Regions from separate parts of the Streptomyces sp. NPDC111802 genome, predicted to be linked through region 4. Evidence: riboswitches for the same ligand, from Rfam matches in the RefSeq annotation. Region 4 holds a riboswitch; each other region holds the start of a gene.
What was found. A riboswitch is a leader RNA that binds a small molecule or an ion and turns the genes downstream of it on or off. The one in region 4 is predicted to bind cyclic di-AMP.

Region 1: linked by a shared signal. The riboswitch ahead of ACZ7NC_RS02640 (C40 family peptidase) and the one ahead of ACZ7NC_RS17245 (M23 family metallopeptidase) in region 4 are both predicted to bind cyclic di-AMP.
Region 2: linked by a shared signal. The riboswitch ahead of ACZ7NC_RS12065 (C40 family peptidase) and the one ahead of ACZ7NC_RS17245 (M23 family metallopeptidase) in region 4 are both predicted to bind cyclic di-AMP.
Region 3: linked by a shared signal. The riboswitch ahead of ACZ7NC_RS24790 (transglycosylase SLT domain-containing protein) and the one ahead of ACZ7NC_RS17245 (M23 family metallopeptidase) in region 4 are both predicted to bind cyclic di-AMP.

The regions. Positions count from the first base shown of each region.
Region 1 is NZ_JBVKCZ010000002.1:214,227-221,687, reverse strand. Features, by position in the region: gene bioB (biotin synthase BioB) at 1-550, opposite strand, end outside; gene ACZ7NC_RS02670 (8-amino-7-oxononanoate synthase) at 724-1,851, shown strand; gene ACZ7NC_RS02665 (DUF397 domain-containing protein) at 1,923-2,150, opposite strand; gene ACZ7NC_RS02660 (helix-turn-helix domain-containing protein) at 2,160-3,029, opposite strand; gene ACZ7NC_RS02655 (ATP-binding protein) at 3,243-3,701, shown strand; gene ACZ7NC_RS02650 (LysR family transcriptional regulator) at 3,706-4,632, opposite strand; gene ACZ7NC_RS02645 (LysE family translocator) at 4,763-5,377, shown strand; gene ACZ7NC_RS02640 (C40 family peptidase) at 5,431-5,904, opposite strand; cyclic di-AMP (ydaO/yuaA leader) riboswitch at 5,908-6,040, opposite strand; gene ACZ7NC_RS02635 (hypothetical protein) at 6,460-6,768, opposite strand; gene ACZ7NC_RS02630 (ATP-dependent Clp protease proteolytic subunit) at 6,776-7,411, opposite strand.
Region 2 is NZ_JBVKCZ010000009.1:62,095-69,555, forward strand. Features, by position in the region: gene ACZ7NC_RS12045 (LuxR C-terminal-related transcriptional regulator) at 1-106, shown strand, start outside; gene ACZ7NC_RS12050 (C40 family peptidase) at 110-1,183, opposite strand; gene ACZ7NC_RS12055 (hypothetical protein) at 1,687-2,040, shown strand; gene ACZ7NC_RS12060 (tellurite resistance/C4-dicarboxylate transporter family protein) at 2,018-3,040, opposite strand; gene ACZ7NC_RS12065 (C40 family peptidase) at 3,257-4,456, opposite strand; cyclic di-AMP (ydaO/yuaA leader) riboswitch at 4,465-4,635, opposite strand; gene pcrA (DNA helicase PcrA) at 5,007-7,461, shown strand, end outside.
Region 3 is NZ_JBVKCZ010000023.1:35,456-42,916, forward strand. Features, by position in the region: gene ACZ7NC_RS24760 (LolA family protein) at 1-176, opposite strand, end outside; gene ACZ7NC_RS24765 (CHRD domain-containing protein) at 504-1,580, opposite strand; gene ACZ7NC_RS24770 (polyprenyl synthetase family protein) at 1,861-2,871, opposite strand; partial or broken gene ACZ7NC_RS24775 (peptide MFS transporter) at 3,118-3,450, shown strand; partial or broken gene ACZ7NC_RS24780 (CocE/NonD family hydrolase) at 3,636-4,020, shown strand; partial or broken gene ACZ7NC_RS24785 (hypothetical protein) at 4,110-4,271, shown strand; cyclic di-AMP (ydaO/yuaA leader) riboswitch at 4,553-4,727, shown strand; gene ACZ7NC_RS24790 (transglycosylase SLT domain-containing protein) at 4,733-5,461, shown strand; gene ACZ7NC_RS24795 (HAD family hydrolase) at 5,501-6,331, opposite strand; gene fahA (fumarylacetoacetase) at 6,635-7,461, shown strand, end outside.
Region 4 is NZ_JBVKCZ010000013.1:198,484-205,944, forward strand. Features, by position in the region: gene ACZ7NC_RS17210 (PP2C family protein-serine/threonine phosphatase) at 232-1,458, shown strand; gene ACZ7NC_RS17215 (DUF5994 family protein) at 1,541-1,867, opposite strand; gene ACZ7NC_RS17220 (hypothetical protein) at 2,480-2,824, shown strand; gene ACZ7NC_RS17225 (GTP cyclohydrolase II) at 2,976-3,620, opposite strand; gene ACZ7NC_RS17230 (MarR family winged helix-turn-helix transcriptional regulator) at 3,731-4,246, opposite strand; gene ACZ7NC_RS17235 (dihydrofolate reductase family protein) at 4,326-5,459, shown strand; tRNA gene ACZ7NC_RS17240 (tRNA-Met) at 5,594-5,667, shown strand; cyclic di-AMP (ydaO/yuaA leader) riboswitch at 6,039-6,196, shown strand; gene ACZ7NC_RS17245 (M23 family metallopeptidase) at 6,208-7,236, shown strand; gene ACZ7NC_RS17250 (aldo/keto reductase) at 7,440-7,461, shown strand, end outside.

The DNA of each region.
Region 1 (7,461 bases), on a different contig from region 4:
AGGTGTGCGTGGTCGTGATGTCCGAGTAGGTGCCCTCGGAGGTGTTGAGGTTGTGGTTGTACGCGTCCGCGCCGGCCTCGCGCAGCCGCTCGGCCTGGCCGTCGGACAGCAGACCGAGACAGGCGCATACCTCGACGCCCTCGTTCCGGTCCTTGATCGCCTTGATGGTGTCGGAGACCCGGTCCACGTCACGGTCGGTCGGGCCGCGCCCGGACGCCACCAGACACACCCGCTTGGCGCCACCCGCCAATCCGGCGGCCGCGGCCTCGGAGGCCTCGTCCGGCTTCAGCCAGGTGTACTTCAGGATGCCGGCGGTGGAGCCGAGCCGCTGCGAACAGTAGGAACAGTCCTCCGGGCACAGGCCCGACTTGAGGTTGACGAGATAGTTGAGTTTCACCCGTCGGCCGAACCAGTGGCGGCGTACCTTTCCGGCCGCGGCCACCACATCGAGCAGGTCGTCGTCGGAAGTGGCGAGGACGGCCAGCGCCTCCTCGCGGGTCGGCAGCTCGCGCCGAAGCCCCTTGTCCACCAGCGTGTTCAGCAGGTCCATGGAAGCTGATCCTGACGTACGGAGGGCCCCCGAGCCAAGGTGAGTTTGCACAACCCTGTCACTTCGATGTGTGGGTATTGCCACACCGTGGGCGGGCGGCTGTCCGGCTAGGGTCTGTGCACTGCCTACAAACGCGACGTCTGGCGCGCTGCCCACCAAAGCCCGGAGGAACCATGGCGTTCGGCTGGATCGACGAGCAGGCGGAGCAGCGCCGGCGCGCCGGACTCGTGCGGACGCTGCGCCCCCGACCCGCCGACTCGCCGCTCCTGGACCTCGCGAGCAACGACTATCTGGGCCTGGCCAGCCACCCCGAGATCACCGAGGGAGCGGGGCGGGCCGCCCGGACCTGGGGCGGCGGTGCGACCGGTTCCCGGCTCGTGACGGGCACGACGGAGCTGCACGCCGAGCTGGAGCGCGAGCTGGCCGACTTCTGCGGCTTCGAGGCGGCGCTGGTCTTCTCCTCCGGCTACGCGGCCAACCTCGCCGCGGTCACCGCGCTGGCGCCGCACGGCTCGCTGATCGTCTCGGACGCCGGGAACCACGCCTCGCTGATCGACGGCTGCCGGCTGGCGCGCGGCACCACACAGGTCGTCGCGCACTCCGCCCCGGACGCCGTGCGCAAGGCGCTCCAGACGCACGACGGCCCCGCCGTGGTCGTGTCCGACACCGTCTTCTCGGTCGACGGCGACGCCGCGCCGCTGGGCGGGTTCGCCGCGGCGTGCCGGGACCACGGCGCCGGGCTGGTGGTCGACGACGCCCACGGTCTCGGCGTGCTGGGCGACGGCGGCCGCGGCGCCCCGTACGCGGCGGGGCTCGCGGGCGCCGGTGACGTCGTCGTGACGGTCACGCTGTCCAAGTCGCTCGGCAGCCAGGGCGGTGCCGTCCTCGGCCCCGCCCGGGTGATCGACCACCTGGTCAACGCGGCCCGGACGTTCATCTTCGACACGGGCCTCGCCCCGGCGTCGGCGGGCGCGGCCCTGGCGGCACTGCGGTTGCTGCGGCGGGAGCCCGAGCGGGCGGAACGGGCGCGGACGGTGGCACGCGAACTCCACGCACGTCTGACCGCCGCGGGGCTGGAAGCGGTACGACCGGACGCCGCGGTCGTCTCGGTGCGGGCGCCGTCCCCGGAGGGGGCCGTCGGCTGGGCGGCCGACTGCCGGGCGGCGGGCCTCGCCGTGGGCTGTTTCCGACCTCCCTCCGTCCCCGACGGCATCTCACGGCTGAGGCTGACCGCCCGCGCGGACCTCTCCGAGGGGCAGATCGAACGCGCTGTACGAGTGATCGGCGAGACACGACCATGAGTCGGCGTGACACGGCCCTGTTCTCGCGTCTGGTGAAACCGATCAGATTCGGTCAGAGGTGATCGGGATCGTCAGGACTGGAAAGCGGCCGTGAAGCCCGCCCAGCTCTCGGGGGAGAAGAGCAGCGCGGGTCCGGCAGGGGCCTTGGAGTCGCGCACGGCGAGCAGTCCGGTCCAGGGACCGGTGTTCGGCCGTGCCGTCTCGACACAGTTGTTCGCGCCCGTGCTGTAGCTGCTGCGCAGCCAGCGCACACCGGGCAGTTCTGCACCTGAGGGCATGTTCCGAGGCCTTGCGGTCATGGTGCCTCCTTACGCGCCGCCACCTAGCGCGGCGATGTAATCCAGCGATTCCTGGGGTGAAAGGGCGTGGATCCGAAGGGCGTTGAAGGCCTCCGTGTAGGCCTGGAGGTCTTCTTTCCGTTCGAGATAGAGGCTACTCGTCAAGTGGTCGAGAACAACCACATCCAGATCAGAAGTGCTCGAAAATGAGAAGATAACGAAAGGCCCGGTGATGCCGATATGCTCACCGGCCTTGAACGGCAGGACCTGGAGGCTGACTTGGGGCAGCCGCGCCGCCTCCATCAGCCGCCTCAACTGCCGCGTCATCACCTCGGGCCCGCCGATCTCCCGGTGCAGCACCGCCTCGTCGAGCACCGCGCTCAGCGCCAGCGGCGGATCCGCCCGCAGCACGTCCTGCCTGGCCAGCCGCACGGCGACCAGCGCGTCGAGACGGTCGTCGGCATCCGGGTCGAGCCCGCCCACCGCGGCCCGGGTCACCGCGCGGGCGTACTCGGGCGTCTGCAACAGCCCCGGCACCACGGACGTCTCCAGCGTGCGCATCGCGCTCGCCTGGGACTCCAGGCTGATGAAGTCCCGATACGTCGGCGGCAGTACTCCGCGGTACGCGTGCCACCAGTGATGCCGGCCGTCCCCGTCGTCGGACCCCGCCAACATCAGCAGCATCTCGCGCAGTTGGGCATCCCGTACGCCGTAGACGTCGAGCAGTAACCGCACATCGGCCGGTTTCACCCCGCTGGCGCCGGTCTCGATCCGGCTCACCTTGGACTGGTGCCAGCCCACCAGCCGGGCCGCCTCACCGCTGGTGAGCCCCGCCCCGGTGCGCAACGCACGCAGTTCTGCGCCCAGTTTTCGGCGGCGCACCGCGGGACCGTGCTGCATGGGCAACTCCTTACTCCAACCGAGCCGCCCAAATTGGGTCTGCCGTCGCAGAGTTCACCGCTTCGAGCGACAGATATATGCACATCTTGGTGGATCGCCACCCGTGACGGGCGCGGTAATGGCAGTCTGGCGACGAAGCACCAGTCCGGGACCGTACTCGAACCATCCGCTCCGTGTCGGACTGCGGTCCCGTGGGAAAGGGACGACGTCGCCATGGCAGATCACCTGGAAGCATCCGTCACTCTGCCGAGCGATCCCGCCTCGGTCTCCGCGGCCCGGGGCTATGTGCTCACCACCCTCGCGGAATGGGGTCTGCCACCGGATACGGAAGTGGCCGACACCATCCGCCTGATCGTCTCCGAACTCACCACCAACGCCGTACAGCACACCCTCGGACAGTCACCCACCTTCACGGTGGACCTCGTGCTCGACCGTGACGAACACCTGCGCATCGGCGTCACCGACAGCCATCCGCGCTTCCCCAAGCGGCTACCGGCCGCCGTGCAGCAGGACAACGGACGGGGCATGGTGATCATCCGCTGGCTGACCGCGGAGTGCGGCGGCAAGATGAGAGTGCGCCCGACCCGCGAGGGCGGCAAGACCGTCTCCATCGAACTTCCCTGGACGGTGCCCGCCGCACCGGTCGGCGCCGCGGGACCGCAGGAGCCGTAACCCCTCAGGCCTGCTGCGGCTGCCCGGAGGACCGGCCGAACGTGCCGCGCAGCAGGGCCCGGAAGGCGTCCACGGCGGGTGCCGCCTCCCCGCTACGGAAGGCGACCGAGACCGTACGGCGCAACCGCCCGCCTTCCAGCGCGCGCACCCCGACCGGAGTGACCGACGTGCGCGCCACCATCTCCGGCACCACCGCGACCCCGAGTCCCGCACTCGCCAGCGCGCAGACCAGCAGATACCCCGGCGTCGGGACCAGCACCGACGCGGTCGCCCCGGCACGGGTCAGCGCCGCCTCCACGCCCCGCCGGGCAGGAGCGTCCGGTGCCATGCTGATCAGGGGCTGCCCGGCGAGCTCGCCCAGCGGAAGCCGTGCGGCGCCACTGGTGAGGACATGACCCGGAGCGGACACCAGGACCAGTTCCTCGACCAGGATCGGCTCGATGCCGACGGACGCGGGCAGCGGCATCGGTTCCCCCGGCTCATAGGCGTGTGTCAGCGCCAGGTCGACCTCGCCCGCCGCCACCGCGGCGACACCGGCCGAGGGCTCGTAGTCGGCGACCGTCAGCTCCACGTCCGGATGGGCCCGGCGAAAGGCGCTGAGCGCCGGCGGCAGCAGATGGATGCCCGCGGTCTGGAAGGTGCCGAGCCGCAGCGTGCCGCCCGTCAGCCCGGTCAGCCGGGCCAGTTCGTGCCGGGCCCGGTCGAGCTCGTCCAGCACCCGCCGCGCCCGCGCCACCAGCAGTTCGCCCGCACCCGTCAGTCGCGCCCCGCGGTGGTGCCGTACCAGCAGGGCGGTGCCCGCCTCGCGCTCCAGCTTGGCCAGCTGCTGGGAGAGCGCCGGCGTGGTGTAGCCGATCCGCTCCGCCGCCCGGGTGATGGAACCCGCCTCCGCGACCGCCACCAGTGCGGCGAGCCGGGTCGGGTCGTACATGCGGTCCCCGATCTGCCTGAATCATCCGCCTGAAGCATCCGCCTGAACCATGTGCCTTAAGCGATGCTTTAGGGCTTCCCAGGATATTCGAAATACCTGCTGAAGGCATCCGCGCGGCAGTCTGGACCCCATGGACGCTCAGCTCATCGCCTTCACCGGGGTCTCCGCCGGCCTGGTCGCCATGCCCGGGGCCGATTTCACCGTCGTCGTACGCAACGCCCTGGTCTCCCGTCGGGCCGGCATCGCCTGCGCGCTCGGGATCGGGGCCGGGCTGCTGGTCCATGTGACGCTGGCCGTGGTGGGAGTGGCCGCGGTGCTGGCCGCCGTACCGGCGCTGTTCCGGGCCCTCCAAGTGGTCGGCGGCGGCTATGTGCTGTACCTGGGCGTCCAGACGCTGCGCCACCGTCACACCGAAGTGGCGGACGAGCGCGAGGACTTCACCGCGCGGCCCCTGCGGCAGGGCTTCGTCACCAACGCCCTCAACCCGAAGGCGTCCCTGACCTTCCTCAGCGTGCTGCCGCAGTTCGTGCCCGCGGGCTCTCCGGCACTGCCCAGGACGCTGCTGCTCGCCCTGATCGTGCTCGCCATCGCGCTGGTGTGGTTCCAGGTCGTCGCCCTGCTGGTGGACCGGCTCGGCAGATGGCTGCGCCGGCCGCGCGCCGCCCGGGCGGTCACGCTCGTCACCGGCGCCGCACTGACCGCCTTCGGCGTGGCGCTCCTCGCCACGCCGCTGTCGGCCCTCTGAGACCCCGGGGCCGGTGACGGCGCATCAGATCGCCGCCACCGCCCCCGGGAAGGTCACTTGACCCGGCCGTACCAGACGCTTCTGGTCCAGATCTTCTGCAGCTTCACGACGTCCCCGGTCTTCGGGGAGTGCCAGATCTTTCCCTTCCCGGCGTAGATGCCGACGTGGTAGACGTTCGACCCCGAGTGGAAGAACACCAGGTCCCCGGCCTTGCGGCTCCTGGCGGAGATGTGGCGCGTCTTGTTGTACTGCTGGGCTGCCGTACGGGGCAGCTTCTTGCCCGCCTTCTTGTACGAGAACAGCGTGAGCCCGGAGCAGTCGAACCGGTGCGGCCCGGTGGCGCCCCACCTGTACGGGGAGCCCTTCTTGGAGGCCGCGACCTGAAGTGCCTTCGACGCCGGCGTGGCAGCCTCCGCCTCCGAGGTGAAGCCGGGTGCCACTATCGAGCCGCCCACTGCGGCGATGGTGAGGGCCGAGGCCGTACCGGCGCGGACCATGAGCGACGGGACACGATTGAGCGCAGTCATGCGCAACCCTTCGTCAGCCGCCTGTGAAGGATGACCTGTCGGATTCGGGCTGGCGAAGTTGCCCGGCCGCGTTGCCGCGGCTTCACCCCAAGGGTTGCTCGGTTCGAACGAACGTCCGCTCCGGCGACCCGTCTTGCTCGGGTCCTCCACTCCTGCCGATCCACTCCTGTCGACCGGTCATCCGGGCGGCGGCAGGACTCGGCGTCCGCCCGGACCGCCCCGCCGCTGTGGCGGGGGCTTGTCGTCAGTCAGGGATCTTGACGCACGGATGAGCGAAATACCCAACGGAATCGGGGATTTGTGGGGTTACTCACCACTCACCCGTTCGGGTGGGTACTCCTGTGTTCGAGTGAGTGTCCAGGCGCCCGAGGAGTCCCGGACCAGGGATGGAACGCCTAATTCCGTCTTGGCGTCATGCCCGTTGCGCAACCCTGACGGCCGCGCAAAAGGAGAGCCCGCTACGCCGAAAGGGGGTACGCCATTTGGTCCGTTTCGGCTCGGCTCCGGACGCCTCGTCGGGGGGGCGGGGAGTCCGGAATCCGGCGGTACTCGTCGTCAACTGTCGGAGCACGGCGGAACCGTGACGCGAGCCGTGCGGCGCTCTCCGTCCAGCACGCGCAACGCACGCGCCAGCGTGGGCGCGTGCAGCTCCGTCTCACCGCGCTGATGCATCAGCGCCAGCGCGTCCCGCAGCTCGGCCGCCCTGCTCACGAGCGCCTGGGCGGCACGCAGTCCGCGGTAGGTGTCGCCGTGCTGCGCCGGGTTGATCCGGCCGAGCAGGTCCACCACATCGAGGTAACGGTCGATCAACTCACCCTCCGCGCGGGTCAGCGCGGGCAGCGGCGGCAGCTCAGGTGGCAGCACCGGCCGGTCACCGCCCCGTGGGCGGCGCGAGCGTGGCCCTGCGGCTGGGGATGATGCGGTCCACCAGCCCGTACCCCAGCGCCTCTTCGGCGGTCAGGACCTTGTCCCGCTCGATGTCCTCGGCCACCTGCGCGCGGCTGCGCCCGGTGTGCTCGGCGAGCGTCTCCTCCAGGCGGGCCCGAACGCGCGTCAGTTCCTCGGCCTGGATGGCCAGATCGCTCGCCTGACCCTCGATCGGCTCGGGCAGCGCCGGCTGATGGATCACCACTCGGGCCCCCGGCAGCGCGAACCGCTTGCCCGGCGTGCCCGCGGCCAGCAGCACGGCGGCGGCCGAGCCGGCCTGGCCCAGGCAGATCGTCTCCATGTCACAGGCGACGTACCGCATCGTGTCGTAGATCGCCGACATCGCGCTGAACGAGCCGCCCGGCGAATTGATGTACAGCGAGATGTCCTGGTCGGGGCCCTTGTGCTCCAGGTACATGAGCTGCGCCATCACATCGTTCGCCGAGGTGTCGTCGACCGGTGTGCCGAGAAAGACGATCCGCTCCTCCAGCAGCTTCGAGTACGGATCCTGCGTCCTGATGCCTGAACTCGTGCGCTCGGTGAACTCGGGCAGTACATAGCGGGCGGACGGTCGGGTCATGGCTCACGCTCCCTTGCCGGTGTGTACGTAAAAAATGTACAGGACGTACA
Region 2 (7,461 bases), on a different contig from region 4:
CTCCGTGAAGACGGTCGAGTCGCATGTGTCGGCGGTGCTGCGCAAGCTCCAGCTCTCCAACCGGCATGAGCTGACACGGTGGGCCACGGCACGGCGTCTGGTGTGAGGCTCACGCCACCCGAGTGGCCCCTGCGAACGGCATCTCGTCGAGCGGGGCCACCCGGACCGGGGCCGACGGGTTCGGGGCGTGGATCATCTGGCCGTTGCCGATGTAGAGGCCCACGTGGCTGATGCCGGAGTAGAAGAACACCAGGTCGCCCGGGAGGAGTTCGGAGCGGGAGACACGGCGGCCCGCGTCGATCTGGGCGTAGGTCGTTCGGGGCAGTGAGATACCGGCCGAGCGGTACGCGGCCTGGGTGAGGCCTGAGCAGTCGAAGGCGTCCGGGCCGGTCGCGCCCCAGACGTAGGGGCTGCCGAGTTTGGCGTAGGCGTAGGAAATGGCGGACGCCGCACGCGAGTTGGGGGCTCCTGCGGTGGCGGTGCCGGGGGTGGTGAGGTCGTCGCGGGTGCCGGTGGCGGAGCGGGTGGCGCGGTCCGTGTCGCCCGGCTGGAGCCGGGCCCGCTCCTCGGCGGTCAGCCGGGCGAGCAGTTCTTTGGCCTCGTCCAGCTTGCCGGTCAGCGTCTCCTTGTGGCGTTTCAGCTCGGCCTGGCGGGACTTCAGCGAGGCCAGTTCGATATGGGCGGCGCCGCGCAGCTGCTCGATCTCGCGCAGCTGGCCGCGGACGTCGGCGACGGACGCCGCCTGGCGGTTGCCTGCGCGTTCGACGAACTCCGCGCCGGCGAGATAGCGGTCGGGGTCGTCGGAGAGCGCGAGCTGGAGCGCCGGGTCGACGCCGCCGTCTCGGTACTGCGCCGCGGCCATCGAACCGAGCGCGTCACGCGCCGAGTTGAGCTGGTCCGTCTTGCGAGCGGCCTCGTCCTGGAGCGTCCTGATCCGCTGCTCGGCCGCGTCCGCCTTCTCCTTCGCCCCGTTGTACTTCTCGGTGGCGACCTCCGCCTCCTGGTACAGCCTGTCCACCTTCGCCTTCACCTGCGCCGGTGTCAGCTGCGGCTCGGCGTGCCCGGTCCCGTCGAAACCCGTCGCCGTCGCCGCGCCCGCCAGTGCGATGGTCCATGCCGTGCGGGCCGTATTGCCGCCGATGCCGCCGACCGTGCGTCGGCGGGGCTTTCGGTGCGCTGCCACGTGGACTGCACGTCCTTTCGTACGACCGCCTCGTCCCGGGCGTCCGCCTGGGGCGGCGGACGGTGGCGTACTCCCGCCCCGGAGGAGCGGCGGGTGTACGGGCGCCTGGGGGGAGCGACGTACGACCGCCCGGGGCGGGTTACGCGTCCGGCGGCGGCTCGCACAGGGGGAGCGGGCCGCCGCCGGACTTTTTCGGCGGTGGTGGCCGACTGCCGCCCCTGGCCCGGGCGGCGGTGGGGAGCCGGTCACCTGGTGGAGGACGCTAAACCTCGCCGTGGCGGGCCGGTGACGCGTTGTGCGGAAGTGCCGGGAGCGGACCGTCGGTGACCGTAAGTGAGCGTGATCCCGGGATGGGGTCGTCTGGTTCACGCTGGGTGCTGACCGATGTGGCGGTTTGGGATTGCGCAGGGGTGGCGGGGTGCTATGGCGCGCATATATGCGAGATCGGGGAGGGCGCGGGGCGGTGTCGGGTGGGTTTTTCGTGGTGGTTAGGCTCCGGCTCCATGGGCGTACTCATCCATCTCTTCGTCGGTCTGCACATCATCGGTATCGCCGCGCTGCTCGGTGGTTTCTTCACCCAGATGAAGGCGATGGGTCAGGGCACCGCCCGGTTCGTCCCCGCGATGCTGCACGGCGCGCTGACCATGCTGGTCACCGGTGTGATCCTCGTCGGCCTCAATCAGGCGGACGACCAGTCCGTCGACAACATCAAGATCGGCGTGAAGCTGGCGCTGCTGATAGTGATCCTCGGGCTCGTCTATGTGAAGCGGGACGAGGAGAAGGTGGACAAGAGTCTGTTCGGTGTGGTCGGGCTGCTGACCACGGCGAACGTCTTCATCGCCGTGTTGTGGACGTGACGCCGGTGCCGGGGGGCCCGGGGGTCTGCGGGGTTCTTGGGCCGGTATAGGTCCGTACGGCGCCTGTGGCGACCGCCAGCCACGCCGCCACCGAGATCCAGAGGAGCACCTCGCCGGGGGTTTCGAGCCAGGGGACGTCCACGGCGGAGGCGACGAAGAGGGTTGCCGCCGCCGTCATTCCCATCGGGAAGACGGTTGCCCAGCGGCGTACGTCGTAGCGCTGCCTCGGCCATGCGAACTCGGCGATGAGCAGGACGGCGTACCAGGCCAGGCCGAGTACGAGCAGGGCGACGGTCACCGTGCGCAGGACGTCGGTGTCGTCCTCGTTCCAGAGGTGAATGCCGGGGGTGTCGGCGGCGAGAAGCTGCGCGCCGGCCATTGCGGAGATGGCCATGGCGCCGCCTGCCACCCAGTGGTCGCCGGCGCCGTGGGCGATCTGGCGTGGGTCGAAGCAGGTGAGGGCGACGGCGTAGAGGACCAGGCCCAGCCAGAACAGGACGAGTGCGGTGTGGGCGAGCCACGCCTTTGTCTCTGATGCGGCGAGTGTCGCGCCCAGGACGGCTACGCCCTCCGTGGCCACGCAGCCGAGGAAGACCCCGCCGGGCATCTGGCGGTGCCAGTCGCGTACGACGGCGATGAGGATGCCTGGCCAGAGCAGGGCCGCTAGGGCCAGGAGCGCCTGGGCGAGGGGTTGCCAGCCGAGGGTGCTGAAACGGGTGCCGAGGACTGTTGTCGCCGCGACGGCGGTGAGGGCGGCCGGGGTGGCTGCCTCCTTGAGCCATCTGGGGCGGTCCCGGAGGAGGCGGGCGGTGAAATCCCCCGCCAGGGCGAGCCAGGCTGCGCTTGCGAGGGCCAGGGCGATGCGGGACAGGGTCTCGTAGCCCGTCTGGTGCAGGGCTACCGAGATGATGCCGGTTGCCATGACGGCGGCGCCGGCTGCGGGGGGTCGCCGCGACCACCAGGTGTGGAGGGGGGAGGTGCGGGTGGTGGTGGCGCGCATGGGGCGATGCTAGGGAGTGGGGTGGGGGATGGGGGTGGGGCGCGCGGGGGGTGGGTGCGCGTTGATGCCTGCGGTGGTCTGTGTGTGTGGGGGCGGTGGGGTACGGGTGCTTTTCGGCTCGCCTTAGCGTTTCGCGGCATGGCCGCTGTGTCTGTGCGTGCCACGCGCGCGTGGCCTTACGAGCGGCCCGCGCGCGTGGTCGGGAGAGGACGGGTGTCAGGCGGGGCGGACCACGCTGTGGATCGACGACTCCCCGTCGTAGTAGATCGACTCCTCGCGGACGTAGGCGCCGGGCTTCGGGGCGTGGATCATCATGCCGTTGCCTATGTAGATGCCCACATGGGTGACGTCGTCGTAGAAGAAGACCAGGTCGCCGGGCTGGGCGCTGGAGAGGGAGACCGTGGTGCCGGCGTTGACCTGGTCGTAGGTGACGCGCGGGATGTCGACGCCGGCGGCCTTCCAGGCGGCCTGGGTGAGGCCCGAGCAGTCGTAGGAGTCGGGGCCGGTGGCGCCCCAGACGTACGGCTTGCCGATCTGGGAGCGGGCGAAGGCCAGGGCCTTCTCGGCCTTGGTGGCGTACGAGGAGTCCGAGGAGGACGGGTCCGAGGAGGACGGGTCCGAGGAGGACGAGTCCGAGGTGCCGGAGTCGGACGGGGGCGCCGTGCTCTCCTGCTGCTGTTGCGCGGCTTCCTGGCGCTGGCGCTCGGCCTCCGCCTGCTGGCGGGCCAGTTCGGCTGCCTTGCGCGCGGCTTCCTCCTGCTTGCGCTTCTCGATCGCGGCGAGGCGGGCCTTCTCCTCCGCCGTCAGCTTCGAGAGGAGCTCGCGTGCGTCGGAGAGCTTCTGCTGGACGGTGGTCTTGGCGGTCTGGAGGTCGTTCTGCGATTCGGTGAGCGTCTCGAGGCTCTGGGTGGCCTCCCTGCGCTTCTTCATGGTCGCTGACTGCTGCGTGAAGTACTCGTCGACCGATTCCTTCTGACGGTCCGTCATACGGCCCATCAGCTGGCTCTGGTCGAAGTAGTCCTGCGGGGTGTCCGCGAGGAGGAAGGTCGCCGTGTCGGGGGCGGTGGCGCCGGTGCGGTACTGGGCGGCGGCGGAGCGGCCCAGTTCCTCGCGTGCCTCGTTGAGCTTCTGGGTGCGCTGGGCGACGTCGTCGAGGAGGGTGTCGACGCGCTGGCGCTGCTTCGCGGTCTTCTCCTTGGCCGCGTTGTACTTCTCGGTCGCCGACTCCGCCTGGCGGTAGAGGTCGTCGACCTTCTTCTCGACCTCTTCGAGGCTGGGGTTGTCGTCCGTCGAGGGGCTCGCGTTGGCCGTCTGGGACAGCAGGGCGACGGACGTGAGGGCCGCCGTGGCGAGGGCGGGGGTCCGTATGCCTGCTACGCGCGTACCGGCGGGACGCGACTTGCGGTGCGACGCCAAGGGAGGCGACTCCTTCCATGCTCCGCCTACCGAGTTAGCTGTCGGGTTCGGGCGGGTGGTTCGGAAGGGTTGCCCTACGGCCGTTCCCGGATGGGAAGTCGGGCCGATTCACCCCAAGTTCGGTGGGTCCCCGGCTCCGGTTCGCCGTGCGGGCGCGCCGGACTCGGCGGAGGCCGTGCGGCCCGGCGTCGATCGCCGGTGGGGGTCGTACGGCCTGTCCGGCACGGTAGCCAACTCGTGTGGCCCCTGTGAAGGTTGATGTTCGATATGCCCGATACATTTTCGTGACCTTGAGGCGAGGCGGTATCAGGAGCAGCTGATTCGGGGGAGTGCGGGACTGTTTGAGTACTTATGTGGTGGGTGGGTTGTTTCGCATTATTTGTTGCGGTATTTGATCGCTCGGCCTGGTCGATCGCTTGCTGTAAGGGGCTGGTCGCGGGGGGTGAGGGGCTCTCGGGCGGGTGTCCCGGAAGATCGTCGGGATTCGGAACGTGTGATGTTCTCGGGGTGGCGGCGGGCTGTCAGTGGGGCCGCCTAGACTCGGAGAGCGATGAGCAGCCTCTTTGACGACAGCTTCCTGGCGGACCTCCAGGCCCCACGGGCCCATGAGGAAGAGCCGCCACCACCGCCCGAGGGCGATCACGCTCCGGAGCCGGTTCCGGACGATCTGTTCGGTGGGAAGTTCGACGTGCCGCCGGACCGGGACGCCTACTACCGCGACGGCGCCCCGCGGCCGGCCATCGACGCCGCGGCGCTGCTGGAGGGGTTGAACGAGAACCAGCGCGCCGCCGTCGTCCACTCCGGCACCCCCCTGCTCATCGTGGCCGGGGCCGGATCCGGCAAGACGCGTGTGCTCACCCATCGCATCGCCCATCTCCTGGCCGAGCGGAACGTGCATCCGGGGCAGATCCTCGCGATCACCTTCACCAACAAGGCCGCCGGTGAGATGAAGGAGCGCGTCGAGCAGCTCGTCGGCCCGCGTGCGAACGCGATGTGGGTGATGACCTTCCACAGCGCGTGCGTGCGCATCCTGCGCAGGGAGAGCAAGAAGCTCGGGTTCACGTCGTCGTTCTCGATCTACGACGCCGCCGACAGCAAGCGGTTGATGGCGCTGGTGTGCCGTGATCTGGACCTCGATCCCAAGCGCTTCCCGCCCAAGTCCTTCAGCGCCAAGATCAGCAACCTGAAGAACGAGCTGATCGACGAGGAGGACTTCGCCGCCCAGGCGACGGACGGCTTCGAGAAGACCCTCGCGCAGGCCTATGCCATGTACCAGTCGCGATTGCGGGAGGCCAACGCCCTCGACTTCGACGACCTGATCATGACGACGGTCAATCTGCTGCGGGCCTTCCCGGACGTCGCCGAGCACTACCGCCGTCGTTTCCGGCACGTCCTCGTGGACGAGTACCAGGACACCAACCACGCCCAGTACGCGCTGGTGCGCGAGCTCGTCGGGACCAGCGAGCACCCCGTCGACGTGCCGCCCAGCGAGTACGACCTCGCGCCCGCCGAGCTGTGCGTGGTGGGCGACGCCGACCAGTCCATCTATGCGTTCCGGGGCGCCACCATCCGCAACATCCTCCAGTTCGAGGAGGACTACCCGGACGCGACGACGATCCTGCTGGAACAGAACTACCGCTCCACGCAGACGATCCTGACCGTCGCCAACGCGGTCATCGAGCGCAATGAGTCCCGCCGCCCGAAGAACCTGTGGACCAACGCGGGCGCGGGCGCGCGCATCACCGGCTATGTCGCGGACACCGAGCACGACGAGGCGCAGTTCGTCGCCGACGAGATAGACCGACTGACCGACGCGGGGGACGCGAAGGCCGGCGACGTCGCCGTCTTCTACCGTACGAACGCCCAGTCCCGTGTCTTCGAGGAAGTCTTCATCCGCGTCGGGCTGCCCTACAAGGTCGTCGGCGGGGTCCGGTTCTACGAGCGCAAGGAGGTCCGGGACGTACTCGCCTATCTGCGGGTGCTGGCCAACCCCGAGGACTCCGTGCCGCTGCGACGGATCCTCAACGTCCCCAAGCGTGGCATCGGTGACCGCGCCGAGGCGATGATCGACGCCCTTTCACAGCGGGAGAAGATCAGCTTCCCGCAGGCGCTGCGGCGTGTCGACGAGGCGTACGGCATGGCCGCGCGGTCGACCAACGCGGTCAAGCGGTTCAACGCGCTGATGGAGGAGCTCCGTACGATCGTCGAGTCCGGCGCGGGACCGGCGACCGTCCTGGAAGCGGTCCTCGAACGGACCGGCTATCTCGCCGAGTTGCAGGCCTCCACGGACCCTCAGGACGAGACCCGCATCGAGAACCTTCAGGAACTCGCGGCCGTCGCCCTGGAGTTCGAGCAGGAATCGGGTGAGGGCGAGGCGCCCGGCGGGCTCTCGGACTTCCTGGAGCGGGTCGCGCTGGTCGCCGACTCCGACCAGATCCCGGACGAGGAGGAGGACGGCTCGGGCGTCATCACCCTGATGACCCTGCACACCGCCAAGGGCCTGGAGTTCCCGGTCGTCTTCCTCACCGGCATGGAGGACGGCGTCTTCCCGCACATGCGCGCCCTCGGCCAGACCAAGGAGCTGGAGGAGGAGCGGCGGCTCGCGTACGTCGGCATCACGCGCGCGCGTGAGCGGCTGTATCTGACCCGCTCGTCGATGCGGAGCGCGTGGGGGCAGCCGTCGTACAACCCGCCGTCCCGCTTCCTGGAGGAGATCCCGGCGGCGCATGTCGACTGGAAGCGCACGGGGGCGACCTCGCCGGTCTCCTCCGGGCCCGCGTCCGGGGTCGCCGCCTCGCTGTCGTCGTCCCGCTCGCGCTCCTCGGCCTCGGGCGCGTCCGGTTTCGCCACGCGCCGCACCTCCGAGAAGCCGGTCGTCCAGCTGGCCGTCGGTGACCGTGTCACACACGACCAGTTCGGGCTCGGCACGGTGACGGGTGTGAAGGGCACCGGCGCGAACGCCGAGGCGACGATCGACTTCGGGGACACCAAGCCGAAGCGGTTGC
Region 3 (7,461 bases), on a different contig from region 4:
ATCTCCGGCAGGTCCGGGTCGCCGGAGTCGGCGATCGCCGGGACGAGCCCGATGGTCGCCGCCGCGATTCCCACGACCGCGACCGGGACGACATACCGCGTGGCCTTGCGGCGCCCCGCGCGCAGGTCGTCGACCTCCCCGGCGGTCGTGCTGTCGTCGGATTCGTACGGTGCCATGTGTGCCTTACCTCCGTCGTCGGCGGCGGCTGCCCGTCTCGTGCCTCGCCCGCGAGTCTTACGACCCCGCACTCGCCCACCCCTGAGCCGCCATTCTCACCCGAATCGGTGAGGAGTGGTGCTTTCCGTTGTCTCCATCTGACCAAATCGGCCAGAGAGATTCGTCAGCCTGCGGAGCCAACTCCGCGTACACCTGCGGTATGACACGCGAAGGCGGCGCCTCCCCCGACCCGTAGGGGTCGGGCCGGGGGAGACGCCGCCGTGCGCCGCGCAATAACCCGCCGCCGGGGAAGCGGATCAGACGCGGCAGTAGGCGGATTAGGCGGATCAGCCGTCGATGAACACGTAGTCCGCCTGGTAGGGCACGCCGACGATCGCGCCAGGTGTGCACGAGCCGGCCGGGGCCACGCCGCCGACGGTGTTCAGCCGCAGGATCTCGGCCGTGTCGGCCAGCAGGCCGTGGTGCCTGCCGGACTGAGTGGCCTTCAGGTCGAGCTCGGGGATGTTCTTGTCGCCGTTCGGGGTCCTGGAGATGACGGACCCCGTCACCGCGCTGCCGTCCCGCGCGATCCACTGCGGTGTACCGGAGTTGGGTGCCACGAAGGAGTGCGCGATACGACCGCCCAGTACGGCGCTGACATCCCGCTGGGCGAAGGCGTACCCGCCGCCCTCGGCCGGCTTGCACTCGTAGATCTGCTTGCCCTTGATGACGGACGCCTGGAAGTTGTCGAGCGCGTCGCGGAAGTCGAACTCGGCGACGGTGACCTTGTGGAGCTGCCCCCGCACGGCGCCGCCCGGGAACTCGGCGGTGTGGAGGTTGGCGTAGAAGGAACTCGGGTCGGTCTTGAGGGCGTTGAGCAGGGCGGGGTCCTTCACCTTGACGGTCCCCGTGACGCTGTGGCCCTTGCTCTTGCTCTTGCCACTGCTGTTGCTCTTGCCACTGCTGTTGCCATTGCTCTTGCTCTTGTCATTGCCGAGAAGGCCGCCGAAGTCGACCTTGATGCCACCGTTGGTGCCTTTGGCGCCCTGGTGGAGGTGGAGGGCGGTCGGCTTGCCGGTACCGCGCCAGGTGATGGCGACGGACACCTTGTCGCCCTTGACCTTCACGAACTGCAGGGCGGCACCGTCCTTGTCCCCGACGGCTGGCCCACCCGCGACCGGAACCTCGTTCGCCCCGCGAAGACTGGCGGCGAGGATGGTGCCCCCGCTGCCGCCACCGAGAGCTCCACTCTGGCTCACGATCCCCTGCGCGTCGCCCCCGGCGTGGCCCGCGTGGTCAGCGCGGTGGCCTCCGGCGGCGAAGGCGGGAATCACCGCGGCGGCGACACCACCGGCGGCGGCCACCGCGACAGCGGTGACGATCAGGCTCTTACGGCGCTTCGCGAACGTCGTCTTCATGCCCATGATTCTGTTTTCTCCCCGTAGTGCAGCTGACGCCCCCTGCGTCAGCTTCTGGGCATTCATACGGAGGGGATCTTAGTTTGGACTCAGTCCAGAGTTGTGACGTGGGTCACATGCGATGTTTCGCCCGTCCGGCGCTTGAGGACAGGGCCCGGGCCCTTTGAGGGCCGAAGCGGGGGCTGTCGGGGGCTGCGGCGGCAGCCCCCAGGGACAGGACGGGTGGGGGCGGGGCGCCGCGGCGCGGGTGGGGCGGCGCGGCACAGGTGGGGCGGCGGGCGAGGAACTACCCGGCCCGATGCACCACCGCGTCGCACAACTCCATCAACGCGGCCTTCGCATAAACGTCCGGCAACGGCGCCAACGCAGCCCGCGCATCCTCCGCATACCGCACCGTGTCCCGCCGAGCCTGCTCCAGCGCCGGATGCACCCGAAGCTGAGCCAACGCCTCCGCAAGCCTCGCGTCGTCGCTCAGATCGGAGTCCAGCAGCTCGCAGAGCGCGGCATCCTCCGCCAGCCCCAACCGCTCGGCCCGCTCCCGCAGCCGCAGCACCGGCAGCGTGGGAATCCCCTCCCGGAGATCCGTCCCCGGCGTCTTCCCGGACTCACGGGACTCGCTCGCGATGTCCAGCACGTCGTCCGCCAGCTGGAAGGCGACCCCGAGCCGCTCCCCGTACTGGGTCAGCACATCGACCACCGTCTCGTCGGCGCCCGACATCATCGCCCCGAACCGGCACGACACGGCCACCAGCGACCCGGTCTTCCCGCTCAGCACATCCAGGTAGTGCTCGATCGGATCCCGCCCGTCCTGCGGCCCTGCCGTCTCCAGGATCTGCCCGGTGACCAGCCGCTCGAACGCCTCGGCCTGCACCCGCACCGCCTCGGGCCCGAGGTCGGCCAGTATGTGCGAGGCACGGGCGAACAAGAAGTCCCCGGTCAGTACGGCAACCGAGTTCCCCCAGCGGGCGTTCGCGCTGTCGACACCGCGCCGTACCGCCGCCTCGTCCATCACGTCGTCGTGGTACAGCGTCGCCAGATGGGTGAGCTCGACCACGACGGCCGACGGGACAATCCCCGGCGCGTACGGATCCCCGAACTGGGCAGTGAGCATCACGAGCAGCGGCCGGAACCGCTTTCCACCGGCCCGCACCAGATGCTGGGCGGCCTCGGTGATGAAGGGGACCTCACTCTTGGTGGCTTCGAGCAATCCCTCCTCGACAGCCGCCATTCCGGCCTGGACATCGGCTTCCAGAGCCTGGTCCCGCACGCTCAGCCCGAACGGCCCGACGACGGTCACGAGGGGTCTCCTGTCTGCTGGTGTCTACTGGCGGTTACACGGTTTGTCGATAGGTCGCTGCCATCACTCAAGTCAGCGTATCCGGTCACGTTTCGATCACCGATGCCGCCCACCCGTCCACCACGGGCGGTATCGGATCACGAGCGGTATGTTTTTGATCACGTGATAAGGCCGGATATCGATCGACTTATAGGGAAGTACCGGCTCGTATCCCGAACCGAAGCCTGCATCGACCCCTGGAACGCCTCCGTGCTCAAGGCCTGGGAACGCGTCTTGTTCCTCGGCATACAGGCCATCCTCGTCCTGTAGTTCGCCGACACGGTCGCCCCCGGCGATATGGGCATGTCGGCCGGAACCACCGCCTCCGTCTCCGCCGCCTACGGCACCGTCGCCCATCTGCACCACGCGGCCCGAACCGAGGACGCGGTCGGCGAGCCGGCCGTCGGCGAGGGAGACCGATGGGGCGGCATCATGATCATCTACGGCCACTACGCCATGGCGGTACCGACCTGGGTGGGCCTCGGCCTGATCAGCACGCGCACGGGGCTGCTGAAGCCCAGCGTCGCCACCATGGCCGGCCACCGTCACCTGGCCGGACGGAAGCACGCCGCCGATTTCGCGCCGGTCGCCTACTCCTCCGACGACCACCCCATGTCCGTGGAGACCCCCGGCATGCCGGCCACGACCAAGCTTCGCCCCGCTCGCCGCGCGCCGGCTGCGCCGCACGATGCACCCGGTCCACCGACCAGACGGGGATCCCGCTCATGCACATCCGTACGTCCTTCCCCTACCAGACGACTCATCACGACCTGCGCATCCCGCTCCCGGACGGAACACAGCCCTACGCGCGCGTGGCGCCCGGTGACGGACGAGCCCGTACCGGCACTCCTCGCACGGACGAGTACCCGGCGACGGAACTGGCCAACGGGGCCGAGGTCGTCAACTGGCCGGTGACCCAACCCTGATGCGACGGCAAGGCCGGGATGTTCGGCATCTCCCGGGGCTTCAACTCCCTCCAGATCGCGGCCCTCGCGCCCGAACCGCTCAAGGCGATCGTCACGGTCTGCTCCACGGACGACCGCTATGACAACGACGTGCACTACATGGGGGGTTCCATTCCTGGCGGTCGACATGCACGCGCGGTCGGCGTACCCCGAGCTCGAAGTGGGCGACGAGTCCTGGGCGTTGGGGCAGCCGAAGGTGCGGCTGCGGCTGACGTCGGAGGTGACGTGACCTTCGAGCTGAACGGCATCGGATACGCCTTCCCACCCGGCCACCGCATCCGCCTCACGGTCTCCTCCCCGTACTTCGTGCCCCCCAACGAGATCATCTGCACGAAGGGCGAAGAGGTGCTTTTCCATCAGACACGGGAAAAACGGACTCCACGAACAGCCGATTAAAGGCGAGTTGGAGCCATTGCCCGATTTGCCGCTCTTGCGCTGCCAGTGAATTGGGTCACGCGGACCCACCCGGAGACCCGAGCGCACCCACCCCCTTCCCTCCTTGCACCGAAGGTAAGTTGAGGCTTGGCAACCGCAAAGGATCAAGCGCCCCATTCACCCCAGACCATGGTCAACCGGCACGTCAGGTGACCACGGCACTTGTTCCGGGCATGTGCTCTCGCATACGTTCCCGCTCGTCGGGCGGACGCCGAATCCTGCCGCCGCCCGAGTCATCCCCGACGTAACTCACACACACGCGCGGCAGGAGCGGGGGACCCAGGTAAGTCGCCGGACCGGACGCCTCGATGGCGCGTCGGAACGGCTAGGGGTGAAGTCGCACCGCCACCCGGCGGCGCGGCCGGGCATCTCCCGCCCGAACCCGACAGCTCACCTCGCAGGCGCCGGAGAGGAACAGCGCCATGCCCCGAGGCAAGCACCGCCGCCCCCGCACCAACCCGCTCACCCGCCGTGTCGTCGTCGCCGGAACCGGCACCGCGGCCCTCGCCCTTCCCCTCCTGAGCGCGACCACCGCGAGCGCCGCGGAGCCCGCAGCGGCGAAGGTCGGGTCCCTCACCTACACCACGAAGAAGGGCGACTCGCTCTACGGCATCGCGGACCGCTACGACGCCCAGGGCGGCTGGAAGCAGCTCTACAAGGACAACCGCGAGGCCATCGGCGACAACCCCCGCCTGATCCACCCGGGCCTCGACCTGAAGGTCCGGGCGACGAAGAAGGCTGCCGCGCCGAGCACGACGGCCGACAAGGCGTCCGCGCCCGCCAAGAAGTCCTCCGTCGCCCAGGCCACGCAGTCCTCGGTGAAGACGTACCCGAACAACCTCGACGGCTGGATCCGCAACGCGCTGGACATCATGTCCCAAAACGGAATTCCGGGTTCTTACGAGGGCATTCACCGCAACATCCTGCGCGAGTCGTCCGGCAACCCGCTGGCCATGAACAACTGGGACTCCAACGCCGCCGCCGGCACCCCGTCCAAGGGCCTTCTCCAAGTCATCGACCCCACCTTCGCGAGCTACCACGTCCCGGGGACGGTGTACGACCCCTTCGACCCGGTCGCGAACATCGTGGCCGCGTGCAACTACGCGGCCGCGCGCTACGGCTCGATCGACAACGTGAACGGGCCCTACTAGGAGAAGTAACCGGGCCAGGCCGCTGGCGCATATCCTCCCTTATTGAGCGATATGCGCCAGACTCCCCGCGAACAGCCTCTCAAGGACGACGGCGATGCCGTCGTCCTCGTTCGAGAGGGTGATCTCGTCGGCGACGGCCTTGAGTTCGGGATGCGCGTTGGCCATCGCGACGCCCCGGGCGGCCCAGTCGAACATGGGGATGTCGTTGGGCATGTCCCCGAAGGCGATGGTCTCGCGCGGACCGAGCCCGAGATGCTCGGCGGCCAGCGCGAGACCCGTCGCCTTGGTGATGCCGCATGGCTGGAGTTCGACGGTGCCGGGCCCCGACATGGTGACCGTCGCGAGGGAGCCGACCACCGAACGCGCCGTCGTCGCCAACTCGTCGTCCGACAGGCTGGGATGGCGCAACAGCACCTTGCTGATCGGCTCGCACCACAGGTCGTCACGGCGGCGGACGCGTACGGCGGGCAGGGTGGGGTGCGGCATCAGATACCCGGGCTCGATGAGCGTGAGCCCGTCCACGCCGTCCTGGTCGACGGCCGCGTACACCTGCCCCGCCTCGGCCTCGATCTTGCCGAGCGCGGTCTCCGCCAGCTCCCGGTCCAACGTGACGGACCACAGCAGACGATCCGCGCCGGCGTCGTACAACTGCGCGCCCTGTCCGCACACCGCGAGCCCCCTGCTGCCCAGGTCGTCGAGCAGCGGCCGCACTCTGGGCGCCGGCCGTCCCGTCACGACGAGGTGCTGGGCACCGGCCGCCGCCACCCGCGCGAGCGCTGCGAGGGTCCGATCGGAGAGCGTGTCGTCACCTCGGAGCAGCGTCCCGTCCAGGTCAGTGGCGATGAGTGAATATGCGATGGGTGCGGCCATGATCAGAGAATACGGACAGGAAGCCCCATCGACTCGACCTGAACCGGACGGCTGCCGCGTTCACATGTGTTGACACCTGTTCCGGTTCCGCTTCTGCCTCCTCGCCCACAACTGCCCTCCACCCCTGGTGATTTCACTCCCACGTGGTGCCGGAGTGCGCCGGAGCGTCAGCCCGGCGGGGCGACCAGCTGTTTCGCCGGCGCCGACGACGCGACTTTCGCACTGCCCAAGACCGGCGGCTCACCCGTAACGTGTGGCCCGACCACATGGCATACGGAGCGTATGAGAGTGAGGCAGCACCCCATGCCCCCCTTCGATCTCCCCGAGGGCGACCCCTTCGGCACGCACAACCTTCCGTACGGCGTCTTCTCCCTTCCCGGCTCGGACTCCGCGCGACGGGTCGGCGTCCGGCTCGGCGACCACGTCCTCGACGCGGGCAGGGCGGCCTACGCACTCGGCTCGCCGTACGCCCCGCTGCTCGCGCAGGACTCCCTGAACCCCCTGCTCGCCGCGGGCCGCACCACCTGGTCCGACGTCCGGCGCGCACTGACGGCCTGGGTGACGGTGCCCGCACACCAGGAGGCCATCCGAGACCTCCTGCACCCCCTGTCCTCGGTGACCCTGCACCTCCCCTTCGAGGTCGCGGACTACGTCGACTTCTACGCCTCCGAGAACCACGCCCGGAACGTCGGCCAGATCTTCCGCCCCGACGCCGCGGACTCCCTGACCCCCAACTGGAAGCACCTGCCCATCGGTTACCACGGCCGCTCCGGCACGGTGGTCGTGTCCGGCACGGATGTCGTACGGCCGTCGGGCCAGCGCAAGGCCCCCACCGACCCCGCGCCCGTCTTCGGTCCGTCGGTCCGCCTCGACATCGAGGCCGAGGTCGGCTTCGTGGTCGGGACGCCGTCGCGGATGGGCGAGCCGGTGGCGCTCGGCGACTTCCGGGAGCACGTCTTCGGCCTGTGCCTGCTCAACGACTGGTCGGCACGTGACATCCAGGCCTGGGAGTACGTCCCCCTCGGCCCCTTCCTCGGCAAGTCCTTCACCACGTCGGTGTCGGCGTGGATCACCCCGCTGGACGCCCTGGAGGAGGCGCGCGTGGCACCGCCGCAGCGCACGCACCCCCT
Region 4 (7,461 bases):
GCGGACCGTCGGTGTGCGGGTGCGGGCGGGCTCCATGCTGTCGCCGGCGTCCGGCTTGGCCTTGAACGGCCGCCAGGCCGAACTGTCCTCGCCACAGGGCTCGTTCCGTATGCGCGGCCGGCGCGGGTCGGGACGACATGCCGCGCATGGAGTAATGAGCCGCTCCGGCGGCGGTCCAAGGTCACGTTGTGCGGAGGCGGTCGCAGGGGGAGGGAGGTGGCGAGGCGGGTCATGGGCGACGAGAACGTGGACCGGTCGGAGGGGCTCGGCGAGTGGCTGATCGGCCCGCTGCTGGACAGGGCACGACTGATGCAGCCAAAGCTGGTCGCCCCCGTGGTCGCGGAGGAAGTGGCCAGGATCGGCGGCCGTGACGTCTCCATCCTGCTCCTGGACTACGCGCAGGAGCTGCTGGTGCCGCTCGCGGGCAGCGGGCTGCACGTCGGCCGGCCCCAGCCGGTGGTCGACTCGCCCGCGGGCCGCGCGTTCCTGCGCGTGGACGTCGTCGAGGTTCCGCAGGTCCACGGCGGCGTGCGGATGTATCTGCCGCTGCTGGACGGCAATGACCAGGTGGGGGTGCTGGCCCTGACCCTGGACGCTGTCCGCGATGAGGACCGGCGCCTGCTGCTGCGGTTCGCCGGCGTGGTCGCCGACATGCTGGTCACCAAGAACGCCTACACCGACCTGTTCTTCCTGGCCCGGCGCCGGGAGCCGATGAGCGTGTCGGCGGAGATCCAGTGGAGCCTGCTGCCGCCGCTGTCGATGACCGTGCCGCAGGTCGAGGTGGCGGGCATCCTGGAGCCCGCCTACCGCGTCGCCGGTGACAGCTTCGACTACGCCCTCAACGACGACATCCTGCACATCGCCGTGATCGACGCCATGGGCCACGGCCTGGACGCCGCCACCATGGCGACGGTGGCCATCGGCGCCTACCGGCATGCCCGGCGTATGTTCGTCAGCCTGGCCGAGAAGTACGCGTACATGGACGACGCCATCTCCCAGCAGTTCGGACCCGACCACTTCGCCACCGCCCAGCTGATGCACCTCAACATCGCCACCGGTGAGCTGGAACTGGTCAACGCGGGCCACCCCGCGCCGCTACTGATCCGCGAAGGCCGGGTCGAGCGGCAGCTGGAGAGCGCGACGACGCTGCCCGTCGGCTTCGGCGGCGAGGAGCCCCGGATCCGAGAAGACCTGCTCCAGCCGGGCGACCGGCTGCTGTGCTACACCGACGGCATCATCGAGGAGCACGTCGCCGGCGGCGAGCCGTTCGGCGAGGACCGCCTCATCCACTGCGTCAACCGCCTGGGAGAAGAGCCGTCGCAGGGGGTACGGGGCGATCTGCGGCGTCTCTCCCACGCGCTGGAGCGGGAACGGGGCGGGCACACCAGCGACGACGCCACCCTCTTCATGCTCGAGTGGCACGGTGGCGCCGCAGATCACCTCGCGGTCCTTGACTAAGCCCGCGCCGCGCGGCCCGCGGGACGGGATCGCGGAACGGGCCCGCCCCGCAGGCCCGGAGGCCGGCACGCGGTGGGTCGCGTCACGCGTGGTCGTCCGCCGCGGCCGCCATGATCGGTTCCGCGGCCTCCTCGGGCGTGTCCGGAGGCACGACCAGCAGGTCCCAGCGTCCCCGGCCGGGGGTGAGCAGGACGATGGTGTGCGGGGCGGATGCCGTGAGGCTCCTGCGCAGTCGTACGACCTGGTTGGCGACGAGCATCCGGCGGGGCGTCACGGACCACACCGCCCCGTTGACGGTGACGCTGGTGATGTGGCCCCACGCGCGCGGCAACCCGGCGAGCAGCCAGGGGAGTTCGGCGAGCAGGTCGTACGAACGGGGCCACCACGCTCCGTCGATGGGACGGGGCATGGCGCCATGAGGTGCCAGTCGCAGGCGCAGGAGAGGATGGGAGGGAAGCGGGGGTTGCACTGCGGTGGGCATGAGAGCTCCTGCCAACTGACGTACGTGGACGAGTGGCTGATGTTCTGCGTGCCGCCGAGCGCAAGGAGAGGCAGGAGCGGCGGGACGACGGTCACCGCTGTCACCGCTGTCACCGTGGCGTACAGCCCTTCACCACCGTCGCGCGCGGGCGGGACCGCCGTCGGGAGGGCCGGGCTGAGCGGCATACGGGACTCCTCGGCCTTGATGCGGATGGCGCGGCCGGAGTCAGGGGCTGCCCCTAGGACGGGTGGCGTGCTGTAGAGGGAATGTGGTCTGGTGGACTCACTGGAACACGAGAGCTGGAACGCGAGGGCCGGAACACGAGGGCTGGAACACGAGTGGGCGGTCCGGAGCCGGTTCGAGTTCCGGCATACGAAAGGGCCTCGCTTGCTCCACCGTACTCTCGGCTGTGTAACAACCGCGTCTGCTTCGCAAGCGGCATCCTGCTGACACGGGTCGACGCCGGACGTCGACAGACGGCACGGCCCAGCGCCGCGCCGCTCCGGAAATCCGGCACAACGCATAGGAAAGCGGCACTCGATGTACGACCAGACACGCGCTCAACAGCCCGCGGACCAGCCCCGCGGCGCCACGGGACGCCGCGCCCCCGGCCCGGCACCGCTGCTCCCGGCGGACGAGCGGGACAAGATCGTCCGGCGCCTCGGGCGGGCCCTCAACACGTTCCCCGACGCTCCGCGTGAGTCACTGGAGGAGGCCGAAGGCGCCTTCGACGAGGCCACCGCCCAGCTCATGGGCGCCCTCGCCGAGCAGCGGCGTGCCCTCCGCGAGGGCTGGGAGAACCAGGACCCCGAAACGCAGGCCGCCGAACTCCATCTCGCGCTGAGGCAGTACCGGGAGATCACCCAACGACTGCTCCGCCTGTGAACGACACCAGGTCGTTCTAGTTCTAGGCGGCAACTCTTCGGTGAGGTACGGCTGGTGAAGATGAGTCGTCGTACACGTGCATACGACGACGGTGGGGCGGGCGTCCGATGCGCCCGCCCCCTCCTGTCCTGCCCGGTGCTCGCTGCCTAGCTCAGCCCACGCTGAGCTTCGTGAGGTCTCCCAGCGGGAGCGTGTGCTGGGTCTGGAGGACCTTCGCGCGCAGATAGCGGACGTTGTCCGGGGTGGCGAAGACGCCGGTGGGGACGCGGTCCTTGACCTCGATGCCGAGGCCGCGCAGCTGGTCGGCCTTGTCGGGGTTGTTGGACAGCAGGTCCAGTTCGCCGACGCCGAGGGCAGTGAGCATCTGGGCGGCGGCCGTGTAGTCGCGGTCGTCCTCGGGCAGGCCCAGGGCGGCGTTCGCGGCGTAGGTGTCGAGGCCCTGGTCCTGGAGGGCGTACGCGTCGAGCTTGTTGTAGAGGCCGATGCCGCGGCCCTCCTGACGCAGGTACAGCAGCACTCCGCCGCGCTCGGCGATGCGCTCGACGGCCTCACGCAGCTGGGGGCCGCAGTCGCAGCGGGCCGAGCCGAAGACATCGCCGGTCAGGCACTCGGAGTGCAGGCGGACCAGCGGGGTGGTGCCGGGGGCCGGGGCGCCGAGGACGACGGCCACATGCTCCAGGCCGTCCGCCAGGCCGTGGAAGGTGACGAGTTCGGCGTCGACGCGGTAGCCGTCCTGGAAGCGCAGCGGGACCCGGACGCGGGCGCGCTGGGTGGCGGCGGCGGGGAAGTCGGGCATGCGGGGTCTCCGGGTTCCGTGCGTGGCCATCTGCTTCAGATTTGAATCAGCAGCTCGGCCAGGACCCTACCCCATGCTTTAAATTTGAAGCAACAGATTTGTCGCGCGGATCACGAACAGGGCTTGTTGGAGCGCCTGCGCCAGGGCACGTCGTCCGGGGCGGCATGCGCGTCCTCCCCGTGGAACCCCTCGCCGATCGCCGTGAAGATCTCCTCCAGCTGGCCGACCTGCTCCGGGGACAGTCGGTCGAAGAGCAGCGACCGTACGGTCTCGACATGACCCGGGGCCGCCTGCTCCAGGACCCGCATCCCCTGGTCGGTGAGGGCCGCGATGCTGCCCCGCTTGTCCCAGCGGCAGTCCTCGCGCCGCACCAGGCCGTCCTTCTCCAGGCGGGTGACGGCGTAGGTCAGCCGGCTACGGGTGATCTTCAGCCCCTCCGCGAGGTCGGTCATGCGCAGTCGGCGCTCCGGGCTTTCGGAGAGCGTGGCGAGGATGGAGTAATACACGTGAGGCATGCCGGCCTCCTGCTGGAGCTGCCGGTCCAGCGCGTCCTCCACGAGCGCGGCGGCGGCGATGTACGCGCGCCAGGCGCGCTGCTCCTCGGGGGTGAGCCAGCGAGTCGTCATAGGACCAGTGTAGGTTTGTTTCAAAGTTGAACCAAGACCCAGACCGTATAGCCAGACCGTAGAGTCGGAGAGCGCGCCCATGCCGTCGTACCCCTACGTCCTGCTGTCCGCCGCCGTCTCCCTGGACGGCTACCTCGACGACACGACTCCCGACCGCCTGCTGCTGTCCAGCCCGGCCGACTTCGACCGGGTCGACGAGGTGCGGGCCTCCGTGGACGCGATTCTGATCGGTGCCGGCACGATCCGGGCGGACAACCCGCGGCTGCTGGTGAACTCGGCCGAACGGCGGGCCGCGCGGGTGGCGGCGGGGAAGCCGGAGTATCCGTTGAAGGTCACGGTCAGCGCGACGGGCGAGCTGGATCCGGCCGCGAACTTCTGGCACACGGGCGGCGACAAGATCGTCTATACGACGGCGAAGGGCGCGGAGCGGCTGCGGCGGGCGCCGGTCGAAGCGGACGTCGTCGCGCTGGGCGATGAACTGGACTGGCGGCCCCTGCTGGCGCATCTGCGTGAGGTGCGCGGCGTCGAGCGGCTGATGGTCGAGGGGGGCGGCAAGATCCACACCCAGCTGATCCAGCAGGGGCTGGCGGACGAGTTGCAGCTGGTGCTGGCGCCGCTGTTCGTGGGGGATGCGCGGGCGCCGCGGCTGTTCGGGCCGGGTGGGTATCAGGGTGGACGGCTGCGACTGGTCGAGACGCGGCGGATCGAGGACGTGGTGCTGATGCGTTACGAGCCGACGGCGCCGGGTGCCGGTGAGCTTCCCTCCGCCGCGGATCGGCACTGGCTGGGGCTGGCGTGCGAGCTGGCGGCGCAGTGCCCGCCCTCAAAGACGGCGTTCAGCGTCGGGGCGGTGGTGGTGGCGGCCGACGGGACGGAACTGGCGCGCGGGTACTCCAGGGAGGGCGGTGATCCCGTGGTGCATGCGGAGGAGGCGGCGCTGGCGAAGATCCCGGCGGGGGATCCGAGGCTGGCGTCGGCGACGGTGTACAGCAGCCTGGAGCCTTGTACGCGGCGTGCGTCGCGGCCGGTGCCGTGTGCGCGGCTGATTCTTGAGGCGGGGGTGCGCAGGGTGGTGACGGCTTGGCGGGAGCCGGACACGTTCGTGGTCGGAGCCGATGGGAGCGGGGTGCTGGCGGGGGAGGGCGTGGATGTGGTGGTGCTCGCGGAGTACGAGGAGCGGGCGATGGCACCGAACGGGCATCTGCTGGGCTGAGGCCGGGCTTCTTCTCGCCCCCGCCGCCCTTGCCCGTCCCGTCCCTGGGGGCCGCGCCCCCAGACCCCCGCTCCGGCCCTGAAAGAAAGGCGTGTGCTTCGGGTCCTGCGGATGGCGTACTATGGATTCAACGACGCGGGGTGGAGCAGCTCGGTAGCTCGCTGGGCTCATAACCCAGAGGTCGCAGGTTCAAATCCTGTCCCCGCTACTGAAGGCTCAGGGCCGGAACTGATCAGTTCCGGCCCTGAGTGTTTTCCCGGCCGGCACGCCCGGCCGTCCGGCTGCCGTGTACGACCACCTCACGCCCACGGACTTCACCGGCGCCCCCTTCTGCAGGTGACCTTGATCGTTGTCACCAGATGTGATCGGGCGAGCGCCCTCCGCATAACAACTGACATACCGTCAATACCTGTGTGATTCCTGAGCCTTGGCCAACTCGCCCGATTTGGGCCACTGATGACCCGTAAGTCCAGGCGAGAATCGTTAATGATCAAGTGGAACAGCTTGGAATCCGCACCCCGCGTCTATTAACGTTCGATAACGCAGCGCGGTCGTCCCAGCCGTCACAAGAGGCGGCTCCGTGCGCACGCGCCGAGTCCCGCAAGGGAGCCGGGGAACCACCACCCTGGGGTGAATCGCACGGATTCCGCCGTGGAAGCACGGTTGGTATACGCGCGTAGGAGACCTTCCTGCTCCGAACCCGTCAGCTAACCCGGTAGGCGAGAAGGAAGGAAAGGAGTACGCCCACGTGGCGTCAAACCGGCCTGCTCCGCAAGCCCCGTTCGTGCCGAGCCAGCGCACCACCGACACCTTCGGCTACGACAGCTACCGCACCGACGAGGGCCCGTTCGAGGAGTGGAACCCCACCGCGGAGTCCATTCGTCCCGTTCGTGGCAGGCACCGCGTCTCCAAGCAGCGCGGCGGGGGACTCGCCCGCAGCTCCACGGTTCTCGGCGTAGGCGTCATAGCCGCCGTCGGCGCGGGCGGCATGGCCAGCGCGAACAGCGGCAAGCCGCCGGTCGCCATCACCATGCCCGACCTGCCGCTGATCTCCGACGACGACTCCTCCGAGGCCGCCGAGGACACGGCCACCGCCCTCAGCACCATGGGCGAGGCCACCGAGCAGACCGCTCAGAGCGGCTCCGACGCCGGCGAGGCGCTGCGCAGCCGGATCATCGCGCAGGCCGAGCTCCAGCAGGACCAGATCGACAGCAAGGCCGCCGCCGCTGCCGTTGCCGCCGCCGAGAAGGAGGCCGCCGCGGCCGCCGCCAAGGCGGAGCAGGAGGCCAAGGAGAAGGCCGCCGCCGCGAAGGCCGCCGCCGAGGAGGAGGCCCGCAAGAAGGCCGAGGCCGAGCGCCTCGCCGAGCTGGCCAAGCAGTACACGCTGCCGACCTCCTCGTACACCATCACCTCGACCTTCGGTCAGGCCGGCGCCTACTGGTCCTCCGGGTACCACACCGGCCTCGACTTCGCCGCCCCCACCGGCACGCTGATCAAGGCGATCCACTCCGGCACGGTCACCTTCGCCGGCTGGGACGGCTCGTACGGCTACAAGACCGAGATCACCCTCGACGACGGCACCGAGCTCTGGTTCGCGCACCAGTCCTCGATCAGCGTCAGCGTGGGCCAGAAGGTCAACACGGGCGACGTCATCGGCCGCGTTGGTGCCACGGGCAATGTGACCGGCGCCCACCTGCACCTCGAGGTGCACCCCGACGGCGCCACGAACGGCATCGACCCGATGGCGTGGCTGCAGGGCAAGGGCCTCACGCCCTGAGGTCGTGAGGTCCTGAGGCCACGAGACCCTGAGGTCCTGAGTCCCTTGAGGTCCTTGAGAGGCGTCCACTTCTGAACCCCCGGCAGTCCTGACGGCGTCCCCCCGACGTCAGGGCTGCCGGTTTTCGGTGTGCCAGGAGTGTTTACCGGGACTTTGTCGCAAGCTCGGAATGATCGGCTCCGGCACGGCAGTTGACGTAGAACATGACTTCTCTTCGCAAGCTCG